DNA from 3 places in the Sphingopyxis sp. GW821-FHT12C06 genome. Region 1 is predicted to be linked to each of the others. Evidence: riboswitches for the same ligand, from Rfam matches in the RefSeq annotation. Region 1 holds a riboswitch; each other region holds the start of a gene.
The links. A riboswitch is a leader RNA that binds a small molecule or an ion and turns the genes downstream of it on or off. The one in region 1 is predicted to bind cobalamin.
Positions count from the first base shown of each region.

Region 1 (9,641 bases):
CGACCTGCCGCGCGATCTGTGCATGCGCGGCCATATCGACGGCCGGTGCGGGCGCCGCATCGACAAGGCCGTTCGCCCTCATCGAGCGCAAGATGCGCCGGACCATGCCAGACAGGCGTTCGCGCGGCAGGCTGCCGTCGGCGAGCTTCGCCTTCAGCGGCGCATCGAACCAGACCTGCTTGTCGAGCTGCTCGCCCGCCTGCTGGTCGAGCCCCTTGATCGCGAAATCGGCCCCCGACACCGCGCCCCAATCCGACATCACCCAGCCTTTGTAACGCCAGTCGCGCTTGAGCACCGTATTGATCAGATGATCATTCCCGCACGCCTTCTCGCCGTTGACGAGATTATAGGCGCACATGACCGACCCCGGCCGGCCGCGCTCGATCGCGATCTGGAACGCAAGCAGATCGCTTTCACGATGCGCGGCGTCATCGATCTCGGCATTCCAGGTGTGGCGGTTGGTTTCGTTCGAGTTGAGCGAGAAATGCTTCACCGTCGACACGACGCCTGCCGATTGCGCGCCCCGGACCGCCTCGGCGCCCATGATCCCCGACAGAAGCGGGTCTTCCGAAATATATTCGAAGTTACGCCCGCCCCGCGGATCGCGGACAAGGTTGATGCCGCCGCCGAGCAGGACGTTGAACCCCTTCGCGCGCGCTTCGCTGGCGACCAGATGCGCTCCCGCAAAGGCGAGTTCGGGGTTGAATGTCGCGCCGATCGCAAGACCTGCGGGCAATGCAGTGGCCGTGTCGCCCTTGCGAATTCCGAAGGGATTGGTGACGCCCAGGCTGGCATCGGTTGCGCGCTGCGATGGAATGCCAAGACGCGGCACGCCTGCGACATAGCCGGCTCCCGGGATCACATCCTTGGGCCATTTCGCCTGCAGTTCGGGATTGGCATAGGGGCCGAGCGGAATCGGCATGAAACCGTGGAGTATCGAGAAACGCTCGTCATCGGTCATTTGCGCTTCGGTTTTTGTCGCCCAGTCGTCGGCGGCCGCTTCGACACGCGTGGGCGCGGCTTTATCCTGAGCCGAAGCCGTCATCGTCATAGCTCCCAAAAACATCGCCAGCGCCGTCGTCGCATATAGGCCTCGCATCATCCCGCTCCCCTGCTTTTTGATTTGTTTCTGCCGGTCGGCGACCGGCTAATCCACCGGACGGCGGTCGAACATGTCCGAATAGCGGCACGTCAGCGCCGACGGCTGCGCCAGCTCCCCGGTGCCATATCGACCCCACTGATCGTCCCACAGCGCCTTCAATTCCTTGACCTTCGCCGGATATCGGGCGGCGAGATCGGTACTTTCAGCAAAGTCGCTTTCGAGGTCGAACAGCTCCCAGCGGTCATCGGCATAGGGCTGATCGCAATCGTGGATGGCGACCGCGCGCCAGCGCCCGCTGGTGATCGCCCGGTTGCCGCGCAGTTCGAAATACTGGACCTGTCGGCCCGGCGCCTTGCGGCTTCGTACCGACGGAAGGAAAGAGCGCCCCGCGACCGGGATTTGCGTCACCCCGTGGACGACCGGATCAAACCGCGTATCGGCCGCCTCAAGCAGGGTGGGCGCGATGTCGACGACATCGACGAATTGCCGCCGGATGGCACCCGGGTCGGTCACATGACGCGGCCAGTGAAAGATCATCGGCGTGCGGGTGCCGCCCGAATAGGGCCAGAGCTTGTATCGCCGCAGCGGCGTATCGCCGACCATCGCCCACGGCCGCGGATATTCGGCCTGCGTTTTGGCCGTTCCCAGTTCGTCGATCCGCGCGCGCTGCTCGGTGATGGGGATATTGTTCGCGCGATAGAGGCCATCGAAAAAGCCCGCCTGCCCCGCCTCGGATGCCGCGCCATTGTCGGAGATCAGGACAACAATGGTGTTCTCGAACAGCCCCTTTTCCCGGAGCGTGTCGAGCAATCGGCCGATCTGCTCGTCACAATGTTCAATAAAGCCCGCGTACACCGCCATATAGCGGGCGAAGACGGCCTTTTCGTCGTCGGACAGATCATCCCACGCCCGGTCGCGCGCCTCGCGCGGCGGCATCCGGGTATTCGCGGGAATCAGCCCCATCCGCTTCATGCGGGTAAAGCGCTCCTCGCGGATTGCGTCCCAGCCCTTTTCATAGATGGCGTCATAGGGCACCGAATATTTGCGCGCGACCTGGATCGGCGAATGCGCCGTGCCAAAGCCGAGGTTCATGAAAAAGGGCTTGTCGCCCTTCGCCGCCACATGGTCTTCGATCAAGCTGATCGCCTTGTCGGCCAGGTCCGACGAAAGATGATAATCCGCCGGAAACTCGCGCTTGAGATAGAGATTATTCTCGACCAGTTCGGGGCGATATTGATCGGTCCAGCCCCGCGGAAAACCATAGAAATAGTCGAAGCCGCGCTGGAGCGGCCAGTTGTCGCGGCCGGCGTTCGGGCCCAATTCGTCCATCGGGATCATATGCCATTTGCCGACCGCCCAGGTGGCATATCCCTGTTTTTGCAGCACCTGCGCCATATTCTGTGCGTTGCCCGGCACGCGGAACAGGCGCGCCATCCGGGGATCCTTGGACAGCACGGCCGCGACATCGGGCACGTCGGGCATATTGATCGTGTGGCTGTTGCGCCCCGTGAGCATCGACGCGCGGGTCGAGGCGCAAACCGACTTGGTATCGAAATGCACATAGCGCAGCCCAGCCGTTGCGAGACTATCCATCGCCGGCGTGCGGATCTCGGCGCCGAAGCAACCGAGGTCGGAATAGCCCACGTCATCGAGGACGATGGTGATGATATTGGGCCGCGGCCCGCCGCGCCCCACCGACCGGGCGGCCGCCGCGCTGTAGAGCGTCGTGGTGGCGAGAAGCGTGGCGACGAAGCCGCGACGGGAAATCTGCATGGGTGAGGCGCTCCATATGGCCGCGGGGGTCACCAATCGGCCGGCGCCCCCCGCTGCGATAACAACTCAGAAGCGGACCGCGCCTTCGACCCCGAAGGTGCGGAAGGCGTCGGGCGTCAGAAGCTGGGTGTAGCCCGCGCCGGTGGGCGATGTGTCGAGCAGGCCGGTGCCGATGAAGCTGGCGAAATGCTTGTTCGTCAGATTCTTGCCAAACACCGAGAGGCGATACCGACCATCCTGCGTTTCGAGCGAAACGCGTCCATTGAGCAGACCATAGCCCGGCTGGGCGGTCTTCGGGTCGCGGTAGCTGAAGAGCACCTGCGAGCGATAGGTGAAGGCCAGATTGGCGCTGCCACGCAGCGTGTTGCCGATGTCGGCGCCATAGTTGGCGTTGATCGAATAGGCCCATTTCGGCGCGTTGGTCAGCGCCTCGCCGGTCACATCCTGCCGGTTGCCGGTCAGGCAGCCCTGCGCCGCCGTCTGCCCCGCAAAGCAGCTGAGGACCAGTCCGCGCACCTCGGTATCGGTATAGGCCAGATTGCCGGTCAGCGTCAGGCCATCGACCGGCCGCAGGATCGCTTCAACCTCGGCGCCTTGCGTGATCAGCTTGCCGGCATTGGTAAGCTGGAACGATGTGAGCACCGCGCTGTAGGTCTGCGCCTGGAAATCGGTGAAGGTTTCGTAGAAGCCGGTGACGTTGAGCGTCAGCATCCGGTCGAATAAGGTCGTGCGGACACCCGCTTCCCAGTTTTGCGCGATTTCGGGTTTGAGCACCGCTAGCCCCGAATTGACCGTCGGCGCCGTCAGATTGTTCAACAGATTGAGCGCCGGCCCCTTATATCCGCGGGTGTAGGTGAAATAGGCCATGATGTCGGGCGAGAACTGATATTGTGCGCCGAGCTTGTAGCTGAAATCGGTGTCGGTGGCCTTCAGCGTCGGCGAGACATAGGCCGGCCCGCCAAGGCTCGGCATCGCCGCGAGGGCACCCGGCAGGATCGTCCGGTTGAAATGCGCCACGGACTGGTCCGACGTCAGGCGAAAACCGCCGATCAGCGACAGTTTCTCGGTGGGGTGTGCCGTCAACTGGCCGAACGCGGCGACATTCTTGGTCGTGATGTCGCGGTCGACCTGGTTGCCCAGATATTGGCCCGCGGGCAGGTTGGTGACCAGATTGCCCTTGACCTGTGTGCGGCTGACGACGTCCTGCCAGAAATAGAACAGGCCGACGACATATTCGACCGGCTCGCCCGCCGGCGAGGTCAGGCGCAATTCCTGCGTGAACTGCTGCTGCTTCTGACGGGCGTTGTTGACGCTGGCGACGGGCAACGACACGCCGTCAGCGTCATTGTTGTCGAATACCCGGAATTCACGGTAGGCCGAGATCGATGTAATCGTCTGTCCGCCGAGTTCGGTGTTGACCTCGACCGATGCGCCGCCGGTTTTCTGCCGGTTGAACGACAGTCCGTCGATCGTCACTTCGCGGTTCAGCGGCCCGAGTTGCTGCGCCGACAGCAACGCCGCGCGCGTCTGGCCATTGTAGTAAGTCGTCGTTGGCAGGACCGATCGCACGGTCGAGACGCAGCAGTCGCGGTTGCTCTCGCCATAGTCGCCGATCACATAGATCGAGGTGACATCACTCGGTTCGAAGAGGAACTTGCCGCGGACACCCCAGCTGTCGGCGTTGTTGAGTTTCTTGCCGTTGAAGGTGTTGGTGATGATGCCGTCCGCGGTCGACCGGAATCCCGACAGGCGAAGCGCAGCGCGCCCCTCATCGAGCACAAGCGACCCCGTGCCTTTCAGCCGGACGTCGTTGAAGGTGCCATAGCTCGCCGACGCTTCGAGGCTCGAGTCATACAGGCTCGGCTTTTCGGTGACGACGTTCAGCGCGCCGGCCGACGAATTCTTGCCGAACAGCGTTCCCTGCGGGCCGCGGAGCACTTCGATGCGCTGGATATCGTTGAAGTCGAAAAAGGACGCCGCCGAACGGCCGATGACGACCCCGTCGATCACAGTCGATACCGACGGCTCGACACCATCCGAGAAATTGAGCGTGCCGATGCCGCGGATCGAAAGCCCCTGCCCGCGCGTGTTGGCGCTATTGGTGAAGCCGATCGAGGGCGAGACCTGCGCCAGTTGTTCGAGGCCGTTGACCCGATTGTCCGACAGCGCGGAGGCCGAGAGGACCGATATCGAAACCGGCACCTTCTGCAAATTCTGTTCGCGCTTCTGCGCCGTCACGATGATTTCGTCGCCCCCGGCGTCGTCAGCGGAAACGGCCAACTCGTCCTGTGCCTGAACGACGGCCGGCACCGACATCGCGATGGCAGCGGTACACAGCCAAAGCGCTTTGCGACGATAATTCATTCTGATCCTCCCCCGGATATTTCGACGATCGTCTCGCGCATCGGCACTGGAATTCGAACCCTGGTTGCGATTCGAGACAACGTTGTCTCGATCACCTAACGAAGCACAGGGCGGGCGTCAACATTGAGCAATAATGTTCGAGGATGGTTCGCCTAGGAGCGAGGCGCAGCGGCGAGCGACTGCCGTATCGTCAATTCATAGGGAACGGTGATCAGCTGCGGCCAGTCCCCGCCCGCCTGTCCGCCTTGCGCGATGAGTTTCTGGCCGGCGATGCGGGCGATCTCGATCGTCGGCTGGCTGACGGTGGTGATGCGCGGCCAGGTATGTTCTGCGATCGCGAGCCCGCCGAAACCCACCAGCGACAGTTGGCCGGGCACATCGATGCCGGCGTCGATCGCCGCGGCCAGAACGCCCGCCGCCATTTCGTCATTCGCAGCGAAAATGGCGGTGGGACGATCATCCAGCGCAATGAGTTCCCGCCCCTTCTCCAGTCCCGATGTGAACAGGAAATTGCCCTGACGCACTTCGACATGCGCGCCGGGCACCTTCGACACGGCGTCGAGCAAGCCGGTCTTGCGGTCGCGCTGCGCGGCATGTTCGGAGGGCCCGTCGATAAACCCGATCCGGCGGTGGCCATGGGCCAGAATCGCTTCGCCCACCTCGCGCGCAGCGCTCCGGTTGTCGATGACCAGACAGAGCGCCCGATCGAGGTCCAGCCCCGGGTTGATGCGTGCGAAGGGCATGCCCCGGCTTTCAAGCAGATCGAGAACCCACCGGGTATCGCACAAGGACGGAACAAGGATGACGCCGTCGAGCCGGACAAGATCGAGAAACCGCTCCAGCGCCGCCGGCCCGTCCGCATCGTCCGGCGCGACACTCTCGATCACCAGATGATATTCGGCCGGATGGCACGCCTGCAACAGCCCCAGTATCACGTCTGCAGCGTAGCTTGGCAGGCGCCGGTCGGGTTCGGGCGAGCTGACGAACCGGGCCCGCGATCCAATGATCAGACCTAGCGAATGCGCCTTTCCCCCGCGCAGCAGACGCGCTGCGCGGTTGGGTTTATAGTCGAGTTCGCGCATCGCCTCTTCGACCTTGTGCCGAAACGCCTCCGCCACCGTTGGCGCTCCATTCAGCACGCGGGAAACGGTCTTGAACGATACGCCGGCGCGCTTCGCGATGTCGATGATCGTGACGGACCGCTTCAAAAACCCTCCCTAGGACGTACTTGTCGCATTAAACAGCCGACGATAGACGGCATACATCGCAAATCAAACCACCTTGGCCGTGTGCGGCATTGTGTAAAAAGACACCATGGGGGCATGTCAAATGTCGGTCCGGCAGGACACCAAAAGGGAAAAAGAATGATCACCGGCGCAGACGACGATGCGGGTTCTGACGAGCGCCCGCGCGGCATGTCCTTCATTCCGGGCGGCACATTCACCATGGGATCGGAAAATTTCTATCCCGAGGAAGCCCCACTCCGCAAAGTACGCGTTGCCCCTTTCTGGATAGACACTGCGCCCGTCACCAACCGTGACTTCCAGCGCTTTGTCGACGCAACCGGTCATGTTTCCGTCGCGGAAACCCCACCCGATCGGGCCGATTATCCCGACATGCTGCCCGGCATGGAACAACCCGGCTCGATCGTTTTCAAGAAAGCACCCGGGCCTGTCGACCTGGGTGATTCAAGCCAGTGGTGGCGCTTCGAGTTCGGCGCAGACTGGCGCCATCCGCTGGGCCCTTCGAGTTCGATCGAGGGCCGCGAAGCCCATCCAGTGGTCCATATCGCCTATGACGATGCCGAAGCATATGCAGCATGGGCCGGCAAAGCCCTCCCGACCGAAGCCGAATGGGAATATGCCGCGCGCGGAGGTCTCGATGGCGCAGACTATGCCTGGGGTGGTGAACTTGCACCGGGCGGCGCCATGCTCGCCAACTATTGGCAAGGCCTGTTCCCCTTCGCCAATCAATGTCTCGATGGATGGGAAGGAACATCGCCCGTAGACAGCTTCCCCGCCAACGGCTTCGGTTTGTGCGACATGATTGGCAACGTGTGGGAATGGACGCAGGACTGGTGGTCCGAACCGGCCTTGAGCGCAAAGAAGGGTAAAAAATCCTGCTGCGTGATCGACAATCCGCGTGGAGGACATGTGCAACGCAGCTATGATCCGGCCCATCCCGATATCCGTATCGGTCGCAAAGTACTCAAGGGCGGCTCCCATCTATGCGCCGCCAATTACTGCCAGCGCTATCGCCCGGCCGCCCGGCACCCCGAAACAATAGACAGTTCGACGAGCCACATCGGATTTCGATGTGTGAAGCGAGTCTCCGCATAGAGACACTCTTCACAATTCGAATGTGCTTTCGGTACGCCGGGACCGACCGGATCTTCCAGCCTCGGCCTTATCTCCGCAGTCAAGCAGAACTGGCCGTAGACGACTTGACGGCTCTTGGTTCGCATCAGAATCTGACGACTTGTCGATCTGCGTTCATGCCGAAAACCATGATATAAAGAATTCTTTATATCATGGTTGACAGACTCAGCTGCAGCGCTATTCTTCAGCCTGTCGAGGTTCTCCGCGTCCGCTACCCGGGCGTGGAGCTAAGACGGGAAGCCGGTTCAAAGCCGGCGCTGCCCCCGCAACTGTAAGCGGTGAGCGGCGGTCGATACGTGTCACTGGTCCGGCAAGGGACCGGGAAGGCCAGACCGCCGCGCTGATCCGTGAGCCAGGAGACCTGCCTCGTCAGATACGTCCTCCGGCGGGGTGTCCGGTCAGGCCGCATGCATGGCTGCGCCCGACCCTTGTTTGCGGGCGCGGAGTCCCGTGCGTACGCGTCTGCCCGGCGCCTTGCCCCTTGCAAGGTGTTTGAGAAATGACTGTCAGCGTCGCCACCCTCGGCTTCCCCCGCATCGGCCTCCGCCGCGAGCTCAAATTCGCGCTCGAAAGCTATTGGGCGGGCAAGACCAATCTCGCCGAACTGCAGACCGCGGCATCGGGCCTCCGCGCGCTGCACTGGACGCGCCAGAAAGCGCTCGGCGCCGACATCCTGCCGTCGAACGACTTCTCGCTCTACGACCATGTCCTCGACACCAGCGCCCTCATCGGCGCGATCCCGCCGCGCTACGACTGGAGCGGCGAGAGCGTCGACCCCGACCTCTATTTCGCGATGGCGCGCGGTGCCCAGGGACCGTCCGCCTGCGGCCACGCCCACGACACCACGGCGCAGGAAATGACCAAATGGTTCGACACCAACTATCATTTCATGGTCCCCGAACTCACCGCGGGTCAGACCTTCAAGATCGCCTCCACGAAAATCTTCGACGAGTTTGAGGAAGCGAAAGCCCTCGGTTACAACACCCGCCCGGTCCTCCTCGGCCCCGTCTCCTATCTGATGCTCGCCAAGGGCAAGGCGGTCGAACCGCTCGCGCTCCTGCCGCAGCTGCTCGACACCTACGCCGAAATCCTCGCCCGCCTCGCGAAACAAGGCGCCGAATGGGTCCAGATCGACGAGCCCTGCCTCGTCCTCGACCTCTCGGCCGAACAGCGCACCGCGTTCGAGCGCGCCTACGCCCGCCTCGCCACGCGCGGTCCCAAACTCATGCTCGCCACTTACTTCGGCGGCCTCGGCGACAATCTCGATCTCGTCGCCGACCTGCCCGTCCACGGCCTCCACCTCGACCTCGTCCGCGCACCGGGCCAGCTCGAACCCGCGCTCGCCCGGCTCCAGCCGCACGTCCTGCTCTCGCTCGGCGTCATCGACGGCCGCAACATCTGGCGCGCCAACCTCCCCGACCTCTATTGGCGCCTCAAGGAGCTCGCCGGCAAACGCGACCTCATCCTCGCGCCGTCCTGCTCCTTGCTCCACACCCCCGTCGACCTCGCGCTCGATTTCGGCCTCGACCCCGAAATCGCCCAGTGGCTGAGCTTCGCGGTGCAGAAGATCGAGGAACTCGCCGCGCTCGCCAAGGCGCTGAACGAAGGCGAGGACGCGAGCTTCGCCGCCTTCTCGTCCTCGCGCATCGCCGCAGTCGCGCGCCAGACCTCGCCGAAAATCCACGACCCCGCGGTTGCGCAGCGCCTCGCCGCGCTCGACGCGGCCGCCACCCACCGCGCCGCGCCTTTCGCAACCCGCCGCGACGCGCAGCAAAAACGCCTCGCCCTCCCCGCCTTCCCGACGACGACGATCGGCAGCTTCCCGCAGACCCCGGAGGTCCGCAAGGCGCGCGCCGCGCATATCAAGGGCGAGATCGACGACGCCGCATACGACCAGTATCTGCGCATCGAAACGCGCGCCGCGGTCAAATGGCAGGAGGAAATCGGCCTCGACGTCCTCGTCCACGGCGAGTTCGAGCGCAACGACATGGTGCAATATTTCGGCGAACAGCTCGCCGGCTTCG
Region 1 is NZ_JBXAQR010000008.1:39,441-49,081, forward strand. It holds gene AC1RRJ_RS20945 (beta-glucosidase family protein) at 1-1,045, opposite strand, end outside; gene AC1RRJ_RS20950 (arylsulfatase) at 1,148-2,875, opposite strand; gene AC1RRJ_RS20955 (TonB-dependent receptor) at 2,942-5,239, opposite strand; gene AC1RRJ_RS20960 (LacI family DNA-binding transcriptional regulator) at 5,392-6,378, opposite strand; gene AC1RRJ_RS20965 (formylglycine-generating enzyme family protein) at 6,655-7,578, shown strand; cobalamin riboswitch at 7,796-8,000, shown strand; gene metE (5-methyltetrahydropteroyltriglutamate--homocysteine S-methyltransferase) at 8,117-9,641, shown strand, end outside.

Region 2 (9,641 bases), on a different contig from region 1:
ACCGTGCAAGCGCCAGCTGCGCCGAAGCCGAGCTGCGTTCCGAGGCAATCGCAGCCGCGTCGCGGCTCTCGATCACCGCAACCGTATCGCCTGCCCGCACAGCATCGCCGAGACGGCGGTGAATGCGGGTGATCGCGCCGTCGGCGCGCGCGGTGAGCACAGCCTCGCCATCGGGCGTCGCCGCGACGATGGCCTGCGCCAATATTTCCGACCCCAGACCGCCCGCCTGAACGGTTTCGGTCATGATGCCGGCGCCCTTCGCGCGGGCTTCATCCATCAATATCTGGCCTTCGACATGCCCCTCTTCTTCGGCTTCGGCGGGTGCCGCAGCGGCAGCAGATGGTGGCGCCATCGACCGGCCGAGCAATATGCCCCCGCCGCCCAACACGAGCGCGCCCACCGCAACCGCGGCGAGCAAATATTTCCGATTTTCCATCATGTTCATCATCACTATCCCTATTGCGCGTTCGCGCGGCCTAGCGCGGCGAGCGCGCGGGCGCGGTCGAGCTGCGCTTCAATGAGTTTGAGGTTGGCGCCGGTCAGCGCTTCTTGCGCGTCGATCAGCTCGACCAGCGTGAACTTGCCCTGCTGGTAACCAATCTCGGCGATGCGTGCGGCCTCGGTCGCCTGCCACAGCCCCGCGCCCGACAGCGCCGACAGCCGTTCGCTTGCGGCGGTCAGCATCAATTCGGCATCGCGGCGCGAGAAGCGCGTGTCGAGCCGCGCCTGGGCCAGCTGCGCTTCGGCCGCCGCACCATCGGCGCGCGCCGCCGCGATATTGCCGCGATTGCGATTACCGAACGGCAGCGGGATCGACACGCCCATCATCACCGCCGTCTCGCCGCCCTCGCGGAAATTGCGCACGCCGCCCGACGCCGTGACGTCGGGGACCCCCTCGGCCTGTGCGAGGCGGATCCGCGCCGACGCCGCGTCGCGCTCAGCCGAAGCCAGCCTTTCGTCGAGACTCTGCACGTCGGCCGCCAGCGCCGGCGGCGCCAGCACATCCTGCGCCACTGCCGACAGTTCGGGATCGTCGCTGCCAATGAGCAGCGCCAGCCGATGACGCGCCGACAAAAACTGTCCGTCGGCGCGCAGTCGTTCGGCGTTTGCCTCGGCGAGCAGCGCATCGGCGCGCAATTTGGTCAGCGGCGGATCGCGCCCGACATCGACAAGCGTTTCGGCGATCCGCGCCAGCTCGGTCGCGCGCGCAAAGACGCTTTGCGCGAGCCCCGCGCGGTCATCGGCCGCCCGCAATTCGGCATGCGCGACGCCGATGTCATAGGCGAGGTCCGCCTCGGCGCGCCGCAAGGCGAGCTGGGCAAAGTCCCGCTCCGCCGCGGCGACCGCCTTTCGCGCCCGGCGCTTGCCGCCCAGCTCGAACTGCTGCGACACCGCAACACTCGTCTCGGTCTGGCCAAAGCTGCGATAAGGGCCGGTGCCGCTGAAGTTTTCAACATTGACGGACAGTTCGGGATTCGGCCGGACACCCGCCTGCATAGCGCGCCCTTCGGCCGCCTTCACTTCGGCGCGCGCCCCAGCGATCCGCGGCGACACATCCTGTCCGCGCGCGAGTGCGTCGGCCAGCGTGACGGGTTCCGCATACGCCGGACTCCCCGTCATGGTCAGCACCCCTGCCAGCAGCAGGGGGCCCAATGATTTCAACATAAATGCTCCTGATCAATGCGTGACGACGCGGGCGAAAACCCGCGCGAAGCAGTGATCAGGCTGAAGGAGGCTGGGTCGGTGGCGCGGTGGCGCGCGAGGAGAGAACTGCCGCGTGCTCACGAAAGAAAAGGCCGCTGAAAACGGGCACATCGTGCGCTTGGGCAAAGCCGTCAAGTTCGATACAGGCCGAACAATGGTGATGGTCAATGTGCAGCGGAGGCGTACCGTCGGGCGCGGTTTCGCTCCCGGCATCATCCGCCTCGGCAAGGCTGCAATCGAGGTCGATCAGTTCCAGCGCATGATGTCCGGGCTCGGCCTTCGCGAGCGCAGGAACCGCCACGCTGCCGAACAGCAGCGAGAAAGCGAGAACAACACGGACGAGAAAAGCCGACATCGGCCGCCATCTAACATGCGCGGCATCGGACGACAATCGGGTCGCCTTTCCCGCATCCATGTTAAAACGGCCAAGCATCGAAAATTCCTGTCGATTGCGTTCGAGTCGAGTCAGCTTATGCACTCTGTAGCTGCTACAGGGTCAAGCGATGAAAATCGGCGGCGCTATCGTTCGACCTTGGTCGCCAATATCACCGACGTTGTCGTGCGTTCGACCCCATCGAGCAGGCCGATCTCGTCGATCAATTCGTTGAGCTGGGCGCCATCCTCGGTCTCAAGCATCGCAATGATGTCATATTCGCCGCTGATCGCATGGATCGCCTGGACCAGCGAAAACTGCGCCAATGCCTGTTCGACTTCGCGATGATAACGCGGCAGCGTCTTGATCATCATATGCGCGCGGACCCGGCTCGCCGCGAATGCGCTGCCGAGCCGGACGGTATAGCCCGCAACGACATGCCCCCCCTCAAGCCGCGCGAGCCGTGCATAAATCTGCCCCCGCGAAATACCGAGCTCCTTGGCGAGCTGAGCGATCGTCTGGCGCGCATCGTCGCGCAGCAGGGTGAGCAGGCGTTCGTCGACTTCGTCGAGGGTGACGCCCGGCTGCGCCATCAGTCCGCCCACTTCTCGTCGGCGAAAATCGCGGTTTCGGCCATTCTCCCGGCGCTCATCCGCCCACGATACATGCCGAGGTCGTTGATGGCAAAGGCGGGGCGGCCGTCGGGGCCCATCGCGATCAGCCCACCGTCGCCGCCGATCGCGCCGACCGCCATGATCGTTTCCTGTGCCGCGTCCTTCAGGCTCTCGCCCTTCCACGCCACGCGGTCACAAACCTGCCGCGCCGCGCTTTCGCGAATGAAATATTCGCCCGATCCGGTCGCCGACACCGCGCACTGGCCATTTTTGGCATAGGTGCCCGCACCGATGATCGGGGAATCGCCGACCCGGCCCCAGCGCTTGCCGGTCATCCCGCCGGTCGAGGTTGCGGCGGCAAGATTGCCGTCGGCATCAATCGCGACCGCGCCAACCGTGCCGAACAAATGGGTCGGGTCGACCGCCCCGAGCTGCTTCTCGCGCCAACGGAGCAGGCCCTGCCAGCGCTCCTCGGTGCGGAACCAGCCGGGATCAACTTGCTCAAGCCCGCGTTCGACCGAGAAGCGGTCGGCGCCAGGCCCCGCCAGCATGACATGCGGGCTTTTGTCCATCACCGCGCGCGCAAGATCGACTGGATGGCGGGTGCGGGTGACGCCGGCAACGGCGCCGGCCTTCTGCGTCTTGCCGTCCATGATCGCGGCGTCGAGTTCATTCTTGCCCTCGGCGGTAAACACCGCGCCGCGCCCGGCGTTGAATAGCGGATTGTCCTCGAGCACGCGGACCGCCGCGGCGACGGCATCGAGCGACGCGCCGCCCTTGTCGAGCACCGCCGCGCCCGCACGAAGCGCTTCGTCGAGCCCGGCGCGATACGCCTTTTCCTTCGCGGGCGGCAGCGAACCCCGTTCGATCACTCCAGCGCCGCCGTGGATCGCGAGCGACCAGCGCGGCACCTCGACCACCTCGCCCGCGCGCACCGCATAGTCGCGAACGAACACCGGCGCGTCGATCCGCCCCGACGGCAGATGAATGACCGATCCCGGCCCAACCCCACTCACGCGGATGCGCGGGGCATCGAGTGGACCGCGGCCGGTTATCCCGCGCAGCGACGCGCCGTCGACGAGCCACGCGAAGCCATCGGACTCGGTGGCATAGATGCGGCCCGACCCGTCGGGTTCGACCGCCAGCGCGGCGCTTTCATCGACGCCAAGGCCGAGCATCGCGGGCTGATCGGCAGCACGGCCGACCTGCGCCTTGGCGACGAAAGCGAACAGGCGTCCGAGCCGGTCGCGTTCCTTGAAATGCGTATCGGTGATCACGCCCTTGAGCAGCGCGAAGCGGAGGAAATTGCCCTCAATCGTGTTCGCGGGGCCCAGCGGATCGGCAAGCGCCTCCACGCTCGTGAGGCTGCCGTCGTCCATCGCTCCGTACAATTTCTCGCCCTGCACCGCGAGGCCCGCGCTTGTCCCCGCGAGCGGTTTGCCCCCCGCGACATGCGCGTTGAGGATTTCTTCGACCGGCGTCCCACGCCAGTATCGGACGTAACGCGCCTGATCGCCGCCAGCGATGAAAATGCCGTCGGCTTTGCGCAGACGTTCGAGGATTTTCTTGTTCGATGCCTGGGCACGGCTGTGAAAAACGAAAATTTCGGTCGACTGGATGCCACCGATATCCTTGTAGAATTCCTGACCGATCTCTTTGCCATAGGATGCGCTGATCACGACGATATGACCGTTGCCGGCCTTGCCAAAGAACCACTTCATCGAATCGATATTGCGATCGCCTCCGCCCATCAACAGCAGGCCGCCCGATACCGGGCCGGGGGTCGGCGTATTGAGCTTTCCGAAGACATAATGCTCGTACGGCTTCGCTTTGGCCTCCTTGGCCCCGGCAGGTGCGAGCGCGAGGCCGACTGCGGCGAGCAATGGCACCACCACCGCCCGCATCATCATCCGCAACATTTCATTCTCCCGACCCGATAGACTGACCGCAGGATGTTACATAATATACACAGTCAAAGACAATATGATTTCACATAATGTCATATTGATTGAAATTATCGACGGTTTCTGGTGAAGGCAGGATGAAATAGGGATTGTGTCGGCGCGACTTGAGTCGCGCCACAAGCAGCAAAAGGGGCATGTCATGAAGGGTCTGGGTCAACACTCGTTGCGCATTATGCTGGGGTTGGGCGTCTGCCTGCCGGCGATGGTCGCACCGGTTTGGGCGCAAGAAGCGGTGAGCGGTGCGGCGGTGAGCGACGAAATCATCGTCACCGGATCGCGCATCCCGACGATCCGCGATCAGGGCCCCTCGCCCGTCACCACGATCGATTCTGATACGATCCGCGCCAATGGCTATACCAGCGTTCCCGAACTGCTAGCGGCGATGACCCAGAACAGCGGCGAAACGCAAAGCCCGCAATCGGGCAGCAGCTCCGACTTCACCCCCGGCGCACAGCAGGTCGATCTGCGCGGGCTTGGCCCCAACCACACGCTGGTGCTGATCAACGGCCGCCGCATCGCCGATTTCCCGCTGCCCTATATCGGCCGCAGCAACTTCACCGACATTTCGAACATCCCGGTCAGCCTGATCGACAAGGTCGAAATCCTGAGCGGAGCGGGCTCGGCAATCTACGGATCGGACGCGATAGCGGGCGTCGTCAACTTCAAGATGAAGGAAAAGCTCGACGGCATCACGCTCGACTATCGCCACGGTCGCACCGAACATGGCGGCGGCATGTCACATCGCTTCACCGCGACCGGCGGTTGGTCGTCGGGCCGCTTCAACATTGTTGGCGGCGTCGAATATCTCGATCAGCGCCCTCTGTGGGCTTATGAACGCAGCATTCAGGATAGCACCGAAGACAGCCCGGTCGCATCGACAAGCATTGCGCGGCGAACTTTCTATCGCGCCAATAAAGCTGTCGACTATCTCACGCCTCCCGATGGCGCATGCGACACCCTGTCCTATCTGAACGGGGGGTCCGTTTTTCTGGCAAACCGCCCGAATTACGGCGACTATTGTGGCAGCAAGACCTCTGTAGGCTACGGCACGATCATTTCGGGCCGCAAAGGCTTTAACAGCTTTGGCACCATGTCCTTTGAGCTGTCCGATAACGTAAAGCTGTTCACCGACTTCCAACTCGGGATCAGCAAGGTCCGCCTGAAATATGACGTCACAAGCTGGGCGTTCGAGCAATCCTCCAGCAGCGCCAACAATGAGTTCTTCAATGAATTCACCGATCAGGTCGAGGATTGGGGTCGTCAGTTCGCACCGGAAGAAACCGGCGGACTGGAGATGCAGCGGAGCAAGCAGACGACCTACAGCATCACGCCCGGCATTCGCGGCAATTTCGGCAAGAGCTGGAATTACGAGCTGTCGTTCAACTACAGCCGCTATCAGTCGGTCGTTCGCTGGCCTCAGATCATCGCGAGCAAGGCAAACGCTCTTTTCCTCGGCACGCAGAACGGCGTCGATGCAGAAGGTCGCCCGATCTTTAATGCCAACCCCGACCGGCTCTATCAGGCGCTTACCCGCGCAGAGTATGAGAGCATTTCGGCCGACACCGTCTATCGGCCCTTCAGCTGGACGAGCAATCTGCAGGCGACGCTGACCAATGGCGAGCTGTTCCAGTTGCCCGCTGGCCCGGTAGGCTTCGCCGCGGTCGCCGAATATGGCAAGCAGGGCTATAACCTCCGTCCTGATCCGCTGGCGCTCACCGATTATTACTACAGCTGGAAAGACAGCGCCGGCGAAGGCAAGCGCAGCCATGCCGCAATCGGCGGCGAGGTCCGCGTGCCAGTGCTTGATTTCGTGACGGTGACGGGCGCTGGCCGCTACGATCATTTCCGCTTCGGCGGGGGAAGTACCGGAAAATTCACCTACAACGGCGGGCTTGAGGTTCGGCCGATGGATAGCCTGCTATTCCGCGCTGCCTATGGCACCGCTTTCCGCGCGCCCGATCTCCACTATGTGTTCACGGGTCCGGGCAATATCGAAGGCAACGTCAACGATTATCGACTCTGCGCCGACAACGGGCAGGAAATCGAGGATTGCGATTTTGCAGATATCGATATGGTCGTGAACCGCACCGGCAACCGCGACCTGAAGTCGGAAACCGGTCGCACACTGACCGCAGGCTTCGTCTTCGCGCCCTCGCGCCGCCTGCATGTTTCGGTAGACTATTTCCGCGTCACGCTCGACAATCAAGTGGACGATCTCAGCATCGACACGCTGGCACGCGACGAAGCAGATTGCGCGGCAAATAAGCTCGATCCGACCTCGCCAACCTGCGTGGACGCGTTCGCCCGTATCAAACGTTTCCCGTCAAATGTTCAGAACGGGCGTATCGAATCGATCCGTGTCAATCCAATCAACATCGCGCGCGAAAAGACGAGCGGTATCGACCTCGCCTTCCGCGGCACGCTGCCCACCAGCTTTGGCGACTTCACCCTTTCGCTCGCGCACAGCCATGTCTTCAAGCATAGCTTCCAGCAATATCCGGGCGATCCGGTCGAAAACAAGCTGGCGGCCGACAGCGGCTATTACCTGCCGCGCGACAAGTCGAACGCCAGCATCAGCTGGGCCGCCGACGGCCTGCAACTGACGGTGTCGGGCACCCGCCTCGGCAAGCTGCCCAATTATGATGAAGACGCCTTCATCAAGGCGAGCACGCTGTTTAACGCCTCGCTGCAATATGATTTCACCGATCATATGCGCGGGTCGCTGACGATCCGGAACCTGTTCAACACCAACCCGGTGAAGGACCCGACCTGGTCGAGCTATCCCTATTATAACACCAGCTGGTTCGACAGCATCGGCCGCAGCGTCTTCCTGCAGCTGACGTACAAGCTGGGCGGTTCGGCGCTCTGATCGTCCCCGCCTCCCCCGGCCGCATACCGGCCGGGGGCTTGCGCAAATGCCCCGCTACGCTATGGGCAGCGCCGTGAGGGCTTTGGCCCCCACATGATCGCGCCGGTGCCCGAAAGGGCTTAATATGGGAACGCGGTGAGAAGGATCTTCCCGGAAGATCCCTCGATTCCGCGGCTGTCCCTGCAACTGTAAGCGGTGAGCGCGATGCACCGTCCCGACTTTTTCGAGGTCCGGGACAGCCACTGGGGGGACCTGGGAAGGCGTGCATCAAGCCCTGACCCGCGAGCCAGGAGACCTGCCGGCGTGGGTCGCTCAATGCCTGGGCCCAGGGAAAGGCCACGGCACGGAGAAGTCCGTCGAGCGACGACCAAGCGGCTGGAGCCGTTTCGGTGCAGGGGACGTGGGCGCATTGCGCCCGCCCGCAGCCCATGCACTGGTCGATCGCCCCCAAGCGCATCGGCAGGCTCCCGCCCTCGTTGCCGGCGTGTGGGGGACTCCCATGTTGAAATTTACGACCACCATTTCCTTGCTGGCACTGACCGCGGCCACCCCCGCCTTTGCCCAATCGGCCGACAGCGCGAAGGCGGCCAAGCCCGGCGACGAGATTATCGTCACCGCATCGCGATCGGGCGAAGGCATCCGCGCGAGCGAACTCGGCGCATCGGTCACCGTCATCGACACCGAAGCGCTGTTGCAGCGTCAGACGCGCATCATTTCGGACGTCCTGCGCGACGTCCCCGGCGTCGCAATCACCCGCATCGGCGGGATTGGCGGCCAGACGCAGATCCGCGTACGCGGCAGCGAGAGCAATCATGTCCTCGTCCTGATCGACGGCATCGAAGCCGCCGACCCCTATCAGGGCGAATTTGATTTCGGAACGATGGTCGCCGACCCTGCCGCGCGCATCGAGGTGCTGCGCGGCCAGCAATCGTCGCTCTATGGCTCAGACGCAATCGGCGGCGTGATCAATTACATCACCCTGTCGGGCCGCGAAGCGCCGGGATATAGCGCACGGATCGAGGGTGGATCCTTCGGCACGATCAGCGGCGCCGCACGCGCCGCCGGGGCGAGTGGCAATTTCGACTATGCCGTCACGGGCTCCTATTATGGCACCGACGGCTATGCCACTGCCCGCGGCGGCTCCCGTGATGTCGGGTCGGACACAATCGGCGCCAGCGCCAAGCTGAACTGGTCGCCGAGCGAAGCGTTCAAGCTCTCCGCCGTGCTCCGCTACAACCATGTCAACGCCGACACGAACAACAGCGACAGCGATGGTCCCACCAAGGACGTGTTCCCCTTCTTTGGCTATACCGTCGACAGCCCTGGGGTCTATTATACGAGCGAGGGTTTTTACGGCCTGCTCTCGGCGCAGCTCAGCGCGCTCGACGGGCGCTGGGTCAACACGCTGTCGGGGCAATTCGCCGACACGACGCGCCAGGGCTACGCGTCCTTCGGCCTCGACTATGGCAACAAGGGGCGGCGCTATAAGGGCAGCTTCACGTCAAGCTTCAGCTTCGGCACCGACACGATCACCCACCGGTTGACCGGCGCAGTCGATGTCGAGCGCGAGACCTTCCGGACACTGACCCCCGGAGCGTTTCAGGGCGAAAAACAGGCCGACAATCTGGGGCTGGTCGGCCAATATGAACTGACCGCGGGCGACCTTTCGCTCGGCGCCTCGGTCCGCCATGACGACAACAACCGCTTCGACGATGCGACAACCTGGCGCGTTCAGGGCAGCTATCGCCTGCCGACCGGAACCCGCGTCCGCGGGGCTTACGGCACGGGGGTCAAGAACCCCGGCTTTTTCGAACTATATGGCTATATGGACGGCAAATATATCGGCAACCCGAACCTGAAGCCCGAAAAGTCGGAGGGCTGGGAAGCAGGTCTCGAGCAGAGCTTCGGCGCCGATGATTGGGCGACGATCGGTGCGACCTATTTCGACGCAAAGCTGACCGACGAGATTTTCACCGATTATCCGGCACCGAACTATGTCGCGACCCCGGCGAACCGCACCACCGACAGCAAACAGCACGGGATCGAAGCTTTCGTTAGCGCCCAACCAATCCCGCAGCTCCGCTTCGACCTCGCTTACACTTGGCTCAAGTCCAGGG
Region 2 is NZ_JBXAQR010000003.1:462,145-471,785, reverse strand. It holds gene AC1RRJ_RS11215 (efflux RND transporter periplasmic adaptor subunit) at 1-448, opposite strand, end outside; gene AC1RRJ_RS11210 (TolC family protein) at 457-1,665, opposite strand; gene AC1RRJ_RS11205 (hypothetical protein) at 1,721-2,095, opposite strand; gene AC1RRJ_RS11200 (Lrp/AsnC family transcriptional regulator) at 2,224-2,670, opposite strand; gene AC1RRJ_RS11195 (isoaspartyl peptidase/L-asparaginase) at 2,670-4,610, opposite strand; gene AC1RRJ_RS11190 (TonB-dependent receptor plug domain-containing protein) at 4,795-7,524, shown strand; cobalamin riboswitch at 7,612-7,841, shown strand; gene AC1RRJ_RS11185 (TonB-dependent receptor plug domain-containing protein) at 8,024-9,641, shown strand, end outside.
Region 2: it holds a riboswitch for cobalamin, as region 1 does, so the genes downstream of both, AC1RRJ_RS11185 (TonB-dependent receptor plug domain-containing protein) here and metE (5-methyltetrahydropteroyltriglutamate--homocysteine S-methyltransferase) in region 1, are expected to answer to the same signal.

Region 3 (9,641 bases), on a different contig from region 1:
GATGCTCGCGCTCGTTCCCGCAACCGGCCGCATATCGATCGATGGCGACGCTGTTGCCACGATGCCGCGCGCGGAACTCGCACGGCGTATCGCCTATTTGCCGCAGGGGCAGACCTTGCACTGGCCGCTGACCGTCGAACGGCTCGTCGGGCTCGGCCGCCTGCCGCACCTCGCCCCGATGTCGAAGATTTCGGACGCCGACGCCGCGGCGATCGAGCGCGCGATGCTTCGCGCCGATGTCGGCGATCTCCGCACCCGGATCGCGACCGAATTGTCCGGCGGCGAACGCGCCCGTGTCCTCTTCGCCCGCGCTTTGGCAGTCGGGGCGCCCGGGCTGATCGCCGACGAACCGCTCGCCAGCCTCGACCCCGGCCACCAGATCGACGTCATGGAACTGATGCGCGCCGAGGCCGATGCCGGGGCGCTGGTGATCGCGGTGCTCCACGACCTGACGATGGCGGCGCGCTATTGCGACCGGTTGCTGCTGATCGACGACGGCCGGATCGTCGCCGACGGCACCCCGCATGAGGTGCTGACCCCGGAGCTTTTGCGCACCGTCTATGGCATCGACGCGCGCGTCGAGAGCGGCGGCGACTGGCCGACAGTCACGACTTTTGGCCGCGCGCGGTCATGACCGCCGAAGCGTTTTATGCCGAACAGGGCTATGCGGCCCTCCCCCTGTTCGATCCCGAACTGATCCGCGCGGCCGAGGCCGATATCGCCGAACACATCAACCGGCTGGCATGTGCGCTGTACCTGCCCTTCGAACGCAGTTGCCCGGACGCGCCGCTCGCGACCCGGCTCGATCGCATCTTTGAGACGGATAGGAGCGTCGCCAACCTGCTGCGCTCCGCAATCTGCACCGACGCGCATCGCGGCCCGCGTTTGCAGGAAATCGCAAACGACCCGCGCCTGATCGAGGCCGCAACCCGTCTCGGTGACCGAAGCCTGTCGGGATCGGTGGTGCGCGTCCGCGCCAGCATCGCGAGCTTTCCCGAGCATCGCCACGCCTGGCATTCTGACGTCGCGCGCGACGACGGAACTGCATGCGGCAAAGTGTGGGTCACCGCCTGGATTCCGCTGAGCGATGCCGGTCCCGCCACCGGCGGTCTCGAGATCATCCCCGGTCGCCGCGCCATGCCGATGGCCGAACTGACGGCACATGGGTATGAAATCCCTGAAGAGCAGATAGCCGGCCTGCCGCGCGTCCAGCCGCTATGTCCGGCGGGAACCACTCTCTTTCTCGACCGCTTCACCCCGCATCGTACCCTTCCGACGACCAACGCACGTTTTGCTTTGGTCGTCTGGATGAAGGCCGCCTGATCTTATTGCAACGCAGCAATTGACCCGCACGCGATATTCGATGTAACGCGCCGCCAGCGACAGGTTCCCCGAAAGGGGATTGAAAGGGAACGGGGACAAAACCCCGGCTGCCCCTGCAACTGTGAGCGGTGAGTCATCAGGCCATATGCCATTGGGATCTTCGACGATCCTGAGAAGGCGGTCCGAACCGGCGTCGACCCGCAAGCCAGGAGACCTGCCCGTCGCCGTCGTCTTTCGCGCGGACAGGGTGTGCCGAGCGGACGGGGGTAAACCCGAGCGACGACAAGTCTGGCCGCGTGTTCACGCGGGCCGATGTCGTGCGCCCTTTCGGCACCCGCATCGCCCCCGCGCGTGCACAACGCCCTGTCGATGGGGTTGTTATGTTCAAGTCAATTTGCCGTTTTTCCGTTTCCTTTGCCGCAATCGCGGCATCGTCCACGTCGTTTGCCCAGCAAGTGCCGGTATCGCATGCCGTCGCGGCGGACAGCGACAGCATTATCGTCACCGCGACCCGCGCGCCGCTGACGCTCGACGAAATTCCCGCGTCGATCACCGCGCTCGACAAGGCCGCGATCGATCGGTCGCAGGATATCGGCGTTACCGAACTGCTGCTGCGCACACCGGGGATCAGTTTTGCGCGCAACGGGGGCTATGGCACCTCGACGTCGCTCCGCATCCGCGGCGCCGAGTCCGATCACACGGTCGTCGTGATCGACGGGGTGAAGCTTAACGATCCGTCGTCGACTGGCGGCGGCTTCAACTTCACCAACCTGCTCGTCGGCGACATTGCCCGGATCGAAGTGCTGCGCGGGCCGCAGTCGATCCTGTGGGGCAGCCAGGCAATCGGCGGCGTCGTCAATATCGTGACCGCCGTACCGCAAAAGGAAATTGAAGGCAGCTTCGACCTCGAAGCCGGATCGCGCGACACCGTCAGCGCGCGGGCCGCAATCGGCGGCCGCACCGGTCCCTTGAGCTGGCGCCTCGGCGGGCAGACTTTCACCACCGACGGCATTTCGTCGCATGCGGCGGCCTTTGGCGGCAAAGAACGCGACGGCTATCGCAACCGCAATGTTTCGGGCCGCGCCGAACTCGAACTCGCCCAGAATATCAGCGTCGATGTGCGCGGCTATTATTCGAGCGGCCGGGTCGAATTCGACGGCTTCAACGCCGACAGCGCCGACTATGGGCTGAACAAGGAATTCGTCGGCTATGCGGGGCTCAATATCGCCCTCGCCGACGGACGCTTCCGCAACCGCTTCGCCTATGCCTACACCGACACCAACCGCGACAATTTCAACCCGACCCGCGCGCGCCAGCAAAGCTTCGACGCCGAAGGGCGCAACAAGCGCTGGGAATATCAGGGCAGTTTTGCGGTCAGCGACGCCATTTCGGCGATCTTCGGGGTCGAAAACGAACGCTCGAACTTCAAGAGCCGCTCCCCTTCGGCCTCGCTCGCAACCCCGCTACCGCCCTTCGCGGTCGGCAAGGCCGAACTCACCAGCGTCTATGGCCAGCTCAGCGTCCAGCCGGTCGAAGGGCTGACCCTCAACGGCGGCGTTCGCTACGACGATCATGATCGCTACGGTGGCCAGACGCTGTTCGCGGCCGGCGGCGTGTGGCGGCTGTCGACGGGAACGGTGCTGCGCGCGAGCTATGGCGAAGGGTTCAAGGCTCCCTCGCTCTATCAGCAGTTCAGCGAGTACGGGAATATCGCGCTCGATCCCGAAGACGCGCACGGCTGGGAAGCGGGGATCGAACAGCAGCTTTTCGATCGCAAACTGGTCGTCGGGGCGACCTGGTTCGATCGCAAAACGACGAACCAGATCATCTACAATGGCTGCCCGGCGCCTTCCACCGACCCTGCAGCCCCTCCTCCCAACCCGATGTGCTTCGTTCCCGGAACGACCACACCGCGCTTCGGTTATTATTCGAACGTCGCGCGCAGCGAAGCGCACGGGATCGAGGCGGCCGCCGCGCTGACCCTCGGCGGGCTGAAGCTCGACGGCAATTACAGCTGGATCGTCTCCGAGGATCGCTCGCCCGGCAACAATTTCGGCAAATGGCTGCCGCGCCGCCCGCGCAATACCGCCAACGCTTCGGTCAGCTATGACTTCGACTTCGGGCTCGGTCTGGGCGCGGCGGTGCGCTGGTCGGGCAAAAGCTTCGACAATGCGACCAATGCGACGCGGCTCGACGATTATACGCTCGTCGACCTGCGCGCCGAATATGCCCTGTCCGAGAGCGTCAAGCTGTTCGCCCGCGCCGAAAACATCTTCGACGAGGAATATATGACGGCGTTTCGTTACGGCTCGCTCGGCCGCAGCATCTATGCCGGCATCCGGGGGCGGTTCTGATGGCCGCGCTGTCGAATCGTGGCGCGTCGGCGCTGTGGGTGTCGCTGCTCACCGCGGCGAGCACCGTGACGACGCTGGCGCTCGCCTGCGCGACCCCCTTCCCGGCGCTTGCGGCGCTCGCGGCGGTGCATATGCGCCGCCGCGACGGCATCGCGCTGATGCTGCTCGCGTGGGCGGCGAGCCAGGCAGTCGGGTTCCTGCTGCTCGGCTATCCGCGCGACGGCAGCACGCTTGGCTGGGGCGCCGGGCTCGGGACGGCAGCGATCGGTTCGGCGCTCGCGGGCTATGCCGTGCTGCGCGCGCTCGATTACAAGTCGACGGCAGCGCGCCTGGCGACGGCCTATGCGGCGGGTTTCACCGCGTTCAAGGGGATAATCCTGCTCTGGGCGCTCGTCCTGGGCGGGCTCCACACCGCGATGGCGCCCGACCTGCTGGTCGAGCAATTCCTGCGCAACGGTGCGATTCTGATTGGGCTGTACGCCCTCTATCGCGCGCTCGTCGCGGTCGGCGTTCCCGCGCCGCCGCGACCGGCGACGGCCGCCGCATGACATGCTGACACCGGTCGATCCCGGACCGGCGGTGGTGGCGTGCAACACATGCCGCTACAGCAAAGAGGCGCGTGACGATGCGAACGGCGTTCGCGGCGGCGCGCGCCTCGTCGCGGCGTTGCGCCGCGTCCAGGCGAGCGATCCGCGCTACGCCGGGGTCGCGGTGCAGGAAATGGCATGCCTGTTCGCGTGCCAGGATTATTGCACGATCCATCTGCGCGCACCCGACAAGGTCGGCTATGTCCTCGGCCGGTTCGACGGCAATGACGACGACGCGCGCGCCATTCTGGACTATGCCGTCCATTATGCGGCGAGCGAGCATGGCCGCGTGCCCTTTTCGCAGTGGCCCGAAGCTGTCAAAGGCCATTTCATCACCCGCACACCACCACCGGGATTTGTTGCCGAATGACAAATTTTGCCTCCGTCGCAGCTTTCGAAACCGCCCTCGCCGATTTACGCGGGCCCGACCCGCGGGCCGAAGGCGCAGCGCGCGAGCGGCAGGCGGTGCTGACCAAGCCGGCCGGGTCGCTGGGGCGGCTGGAGGATCTCGCGATCTTTTTCGCAGGCTGGCAGAGCCGGGCGCGGCCGCGCATCGACCGCGCGCGCGCCGCCATTTTTGCGGGCAACCATGGTGTGACGATCCACGGCGTCAGCGCCTTTCCGGCCAGCGTCACGGCGCAGATGGTCGCCAATTTCGAAAGCGGCGGCGCGGCGATCAATGCACTGGCGGGAGCCGCGGGCATGGAACTCAAGGTCGTCGCGCTCGACCTCGACCGCCCGACCGCCGATTTCACCGTCGCACCGGCGATGAGCGAAGGCGAATGCCTCGAAGCGCTGAACGCCGGGGCCAGTGCGGTCGCCGATGATCTCGACCTGATCGCGGTCGGCGAGATGGGGATCGGCAATTCGACCGCAGCCGCCGCACTTTGCGCGCGCAGCTTTGGTGGCGGCGCGGCATCGTGGGTCGGCCCCGGCACCGGGGTCGATCGCGACGGCATTGCGCGCAAAACCGATGTTATCGAGCGCGCGCTCGCCTTCCACGCCGACGCACCGGCATCAGCCTTCGAAACGCTTCGCCGGGTCGGCGGGCGCGAGATTGCAGCGATTGCGGGGGCCGTCATCCGCGCACGACAGCTGGGCATCCCGGTCGTCCTCGACGGTTTCATCAGTTGCTCGGCGGCCGCCCCGCTCGCCGCCGATAATCCCGCGATCACGGACCACTGCATCGCGGGCCATTCTTCGGTCGAACCCGGCCATGCGGGACTGCTGGAAAAGCTCGACCTGTCTCCGCTCCTCTCGCTGGGTATGCGGCTCGGCGAAGGCAGCGGCGCGGCGGTGGCGACCGGCGTGATCCGCGCTGCGCTCGCCGCGCACGACCAGATGGCGACCTTTGCCGAAGCCGAGGTTTCGGCGTCGCTGTGAGCGGCTTCGCGCTCCATCTGCTGCGGCATGGCGCGCTCGAACAGCCCGGCCTGATGATGGGCCGTACCGATGGTGCACCGACGGCCGCGGGTATCGCCGCTTGTGTCGCGCAAGCGGCGGATCTTGGCGTTGAACAGCTCATCGCCTCCGACCTTCAGCGTGCACGCAAGGCGGGTGCGTCGATCGGCGACGCGCTCGGCCTGCCGCTCGCCATCGACCCGCGCTGGCGCGAGCTCGATTTCGGTGAGTGGGACGGCAAGGCGAGCGCCGAGGTCGATCCCGACACGCTGGGCGCCTTCTGGGACGATCCCGATGCCAACCCGCCCCCCGGCGGCGAGCGCTGGTCGTCGCTCGTCAGCCGCATATCGGCGGCGCTTGCGGACCTCGCGCCGCAAACCACGCTGATCGTCACCCACGGCGGCGCGATGCGCGCGGCGCTGCATGCACTGTGCGGCTTCGACCAGCGCCAGCTCTGGGCGTTCGACCTGCCTTATGCCGCGCGGCTTTCGCTCCGGATCTGGCCGGGCGAACAGCCGAGCGCACAGATTATCGGCCTCACCCGATGAAGGGTCTGGTCGTCGCGATCCAGTTTATGACCCGGCTGCCGACGCCGCGCCTGACCGTGTCGGACGCCGAATTCGCGGCGTCAATGCGCTGGTCTCCCGCGGTCGGACTGATCGTCGGCGCCATTGTCGCGGCGGGCGGCTGGGCGGGCGCGCATCTCGACGCCTGGACCGGTGCGTTTGCGGCGCTGCTATTGTGGGTCGCCGTCACTGGCGCGCTGCACCTCGACGGATTGGGCGATGTCGCGGATGCGAGCGGCGCGGCGCACAAGGATCGCGAACGCATGCTGGCGGTGCTATCCGACCCGCATGTCGGCAGCTTCGCGGTCGTCGTGATCGCTATTCAGCTCATCGCCAAGCTCGTGCTGCTCCACGCGCTGATCGATGCTGAGGCTTTTGCCGCCATCGCGCTCATCCCTTTCGCCGCCCGCATCGGCCCGCTGCTCTGGTCGCGCTGGCTCCCCGATCTCCACTCGGGGCTGGGGTCGCGCTTTCGCGGTGTCGTGCGCCCGATCGACTTTGCGATCTGGATCGCCGCGCTCATCGCCGCCGCCCTCGCCTCGCCATCGCTGCTCGTCACCCCGCTCGCCCTCGCCGGCTGGGGCTGGTGGCTGAAGCGCAAGCTTGGCGGCATTTCGGGCGACGGTCATGGCGCGGGCATCGAAATCACCGAAAGCCTGCTTCTCGCGGCGGCGCTGATCGCGGTGCGTCTGGCATGACCGATCCATGGACGTGGCACGGCGGCAGCCTCGGCGCCGCGCAACGCCATTTCGGCGGCGCAGACTGGATCGACCTGTCGACCGGCATCAACCCCGATCCATGGCCCGGCGCCGACGATATCGAGATCGATTGGCGGCGCCTGCCCGACACTGACGCGCTTCGTCATTTGGAGGAAAGCGCTGCCCGGTTCTTTGGCGTCGCCCCCGAATATGTCTGCGCCGTGCCCGGCACCGAAATCGGCCTGCGCCTGACCGGCACATTGATCGGCGACGAAACGCGATTTATTGCCCCCAGCTATCGCACCCATGGCGAGATGATCGCCGGCGCAGTCGCAATCGACCAGGCTGCCGCCGAACATCATGACGGCACGCTCATCCTCGCCAACCCCAACAATCCCGACGGCCGCGTGATCGAGGCCGTCGTGCTGCACGACATGCTCGACCGGCGCGCACCCGACAGCTGGCTGCTCGTCGACGAAGCCTTTGCCGACCCCGATCCAGCCATTAGCCTCGCGGGGCTGGTAAGCGGCACCCGAAACCTCGTCATCTTCCGCTCGTTCGGGAAATTCTTCGGCCTCGCCGGGGTGCGGCTCGGCTTCGTCCTTGCCCCGCCCTCGATCCTCGATCCGCTACGCCGCCTGCTCGGTGCATGGCCGCTCTCGGCCGCGGCGGCAGGGATCGGCACCGCTGCTTATACCGACGAGGCATGGATCGCCGCGACCCGCCGCCGCCTGCCCGAACAAGCTGCCGCGCTCGACGCGATATTGACCGATGCCGGTCATCGACCGATCGGCGAATGCCCATTGTTTCGCCTGATTGAAGTCGACGACGCCCAATCGCTGTTCGAACGTCTGGCGAAAGCCGCGATCCTCACCCGCCCCTTTGCCGACCAGCCGCAATGGCTGCGCATCGGCCTGCCCGTTGGTGATGAATTGGCGGCGCGCCTGACCGCCGCACTAGTCCATGGCTGAGCCCATCGCGCTCGTTGCGCTGGCCATCGACGCCACGCTCGGCTGGCCGCAGCCGCTCTATCGCCGCATCGGTCATCCGGTCGGGCTGTTTGCGCGGATCATCGACGGGTGCGAGGCACGGTGGAACCGGCCCGAACGGGCCTTCGCAACGCGCCGCGCGCTCGGCATCCTCACCATCCTTTTCCTCATCCTCCTCGTCGCGGGAACCGGCTGGGCGATCCAGTCATGGCTCATCGCCCTCCCTTATGGCTGGGTCGGCGTCGCCATCCTCGCGTGGCCCGCGCTCGCCCAGCGCAGCCTCTACGACCATGTCCGGATCGTCGGTCAGGCACTCGACGGCGACGACCTTCCCGCCGCCCGCACCGCCGTCGGCGCGATCGTCGGCCGCGACACCGCAATATTGGACGAAGCCGGAGTTGCCCGCGCCGCGATCGAGAGCCTCGCCGAAAGTTTTTGCGACGGCGTCGCAGCGCCCTTGTTCTGGCTGCTCCTGTTCGGCCTGCCCGGCGTCTGGGTATATAAGGCGGTCAACACCGCCGACAGCCTGATCGGTCACCGCGAGGCGCGCTGGCGCGCCTTCGGCTGGGCTGCGGCGCGCATCGACGATATGGCCAATTTCCTTCCCGCACGCCTGTCGGGCCTGCTGATCTGCCTCGCAGGTCGCGGCGGATGGCGGACCTTGTGGCGCGATGCGCGCAAGCACGCCTCGCCCAACGCCGGTTGGCCCGAAGCCGCGATGGCGGGTGCTTTGGGAGTTCGCCTCGCGGGGCCCATCGCCTATGACGGCGCAATGCATGACAAGCCCTGGATCGGTGATGGCCGCGCGCAAGCCAATGCCGACGATATCGACCGCGCGCTGCGCTTTTATCTGGGCGCCTGCCTGCTCTTGTGGCTGATCGCGGGAGGCGCGACATGGCTGCGCTGATGCTGCAGGGCACCGGGTCCGACGTCGGCAAGTCGGTGCTTGTCGCGGGGTTGTGCCGCGCGCTTGCCAATCGCGGCCTCACCGTGCGCCCCTTCAAACCCCAGAATATGTCGAACAATGCCGCGGTGACGATCGACGGCGGCGAGATCGGGCGCGCGCAGGCTTTGCAGGCCATCGCCTGCCGCGTCGAAGCGCATAGCGACATGAACCCGGTGCTGCTGAAGCCGCAGGCCGACCGCACGTCGCAATTGATCGTCCATGGCCGGGTGCGCGGCACGCTGGGCTCGGGCAATTTCCGCGAAGCGCGCGGCGCGTTGATCGCCGAGGTCATGCAAAGCTATGACCGCCTTCGTGCGCAGTGCGATATCGTCGTCGTCGAAGGCGCTGGATCGCCCGCCGAGATCAACCTGCGCGCGGGCGACATCGCCAATATGGGCTTCGCGCGCGCCGCCAATGTCCCGGTCATCCTAATCGGCGATATCGACCGCGGCGGCGTGATCGCCTCGATCGTCGGCACCCGGGCGGTGATCGATGCCGATGACGCGGCGATGATCCGCGGTTTTCTGATCAACAAATTCCGCGGCGACCCCGCCCTGTTCGAGGATGGCTATCGCGAAATAGAGCGGCGCGCTGGCTGGGAAGGTTTCGGCGTTATTCCCTGGCTCGCCGCCGCAAAACATCTCCCGAGCGAGGATGCGGTGATCCTCGAACGGCATGGCAAGGCCGAGGACGGGCGTGTGATGATCGCCTGCCCGATTCTGCCGCGCATTTCGAACTTCGACGACCTTGATCCGCTGAAGCTCGAGCCCGCCGTTC
Region 3 is NZ_JBXAQR010000003.1:449,531-459,171, reverse strand. It holds gene AC1RRJ_RS11165 (ABC transporter ATP-binding protein) at 1-634, shown strand, start outside; gene AC1RRJ_RS11160 (phytanoyl-CoA dioxygenase family protein) at 631-1,323, shown strand; cobalamin riboswitch at 1,368-1,559, shown strand; gene AC1RRJ_RS11155 (TonB-dependent receptor plug domain-containing protein) at 1,704-3,677, shown strand; gene AC1RRJ_RS11150 (hypothetical protein) at 3,677-4,225, shown strand; gene AC1RRJ_RS11145 (DUF1636 domain-containing protein) at 4,227-4,634, shown strand; gene cobT (nicotinate-nucleotide--dimethylbenzimidazole phosphoribosyltransferase) at 4,631-5,647, shown strand; gene AC1RRJ_RS11135 (histidine phosphatase family protein) at 5,644-6,213, shown strand; gene AC1RRJ_RS11130 (adenosylcobinamide-GDP ribazoletransferase) at 6,210-6,929, shown strand; gene AC1RRJ_RS11125 (threonine-phosphate decarboxylase) at 6,926-7,900, shown strand; gene cbiB (adenosylcobinamide-phosphate synthase CbiB) at 7,893-8,825, shown strand; gene AC1RRJ_RS11115 (cobyric acid synthase) at 8,813-9,641, shown strand, end outside.
Region 3: it holds a riboswitch for cobalamin, as region 1 does, so the genes downstream of both, AC1RRJ_RS11155 (TonB-dependent receptor plug domain-containing protein) here and metE (5-methyltetrahydropteroyltriglutamate--homocysteine S-methyltransferase) in region 1, are expected to answer to the same signal.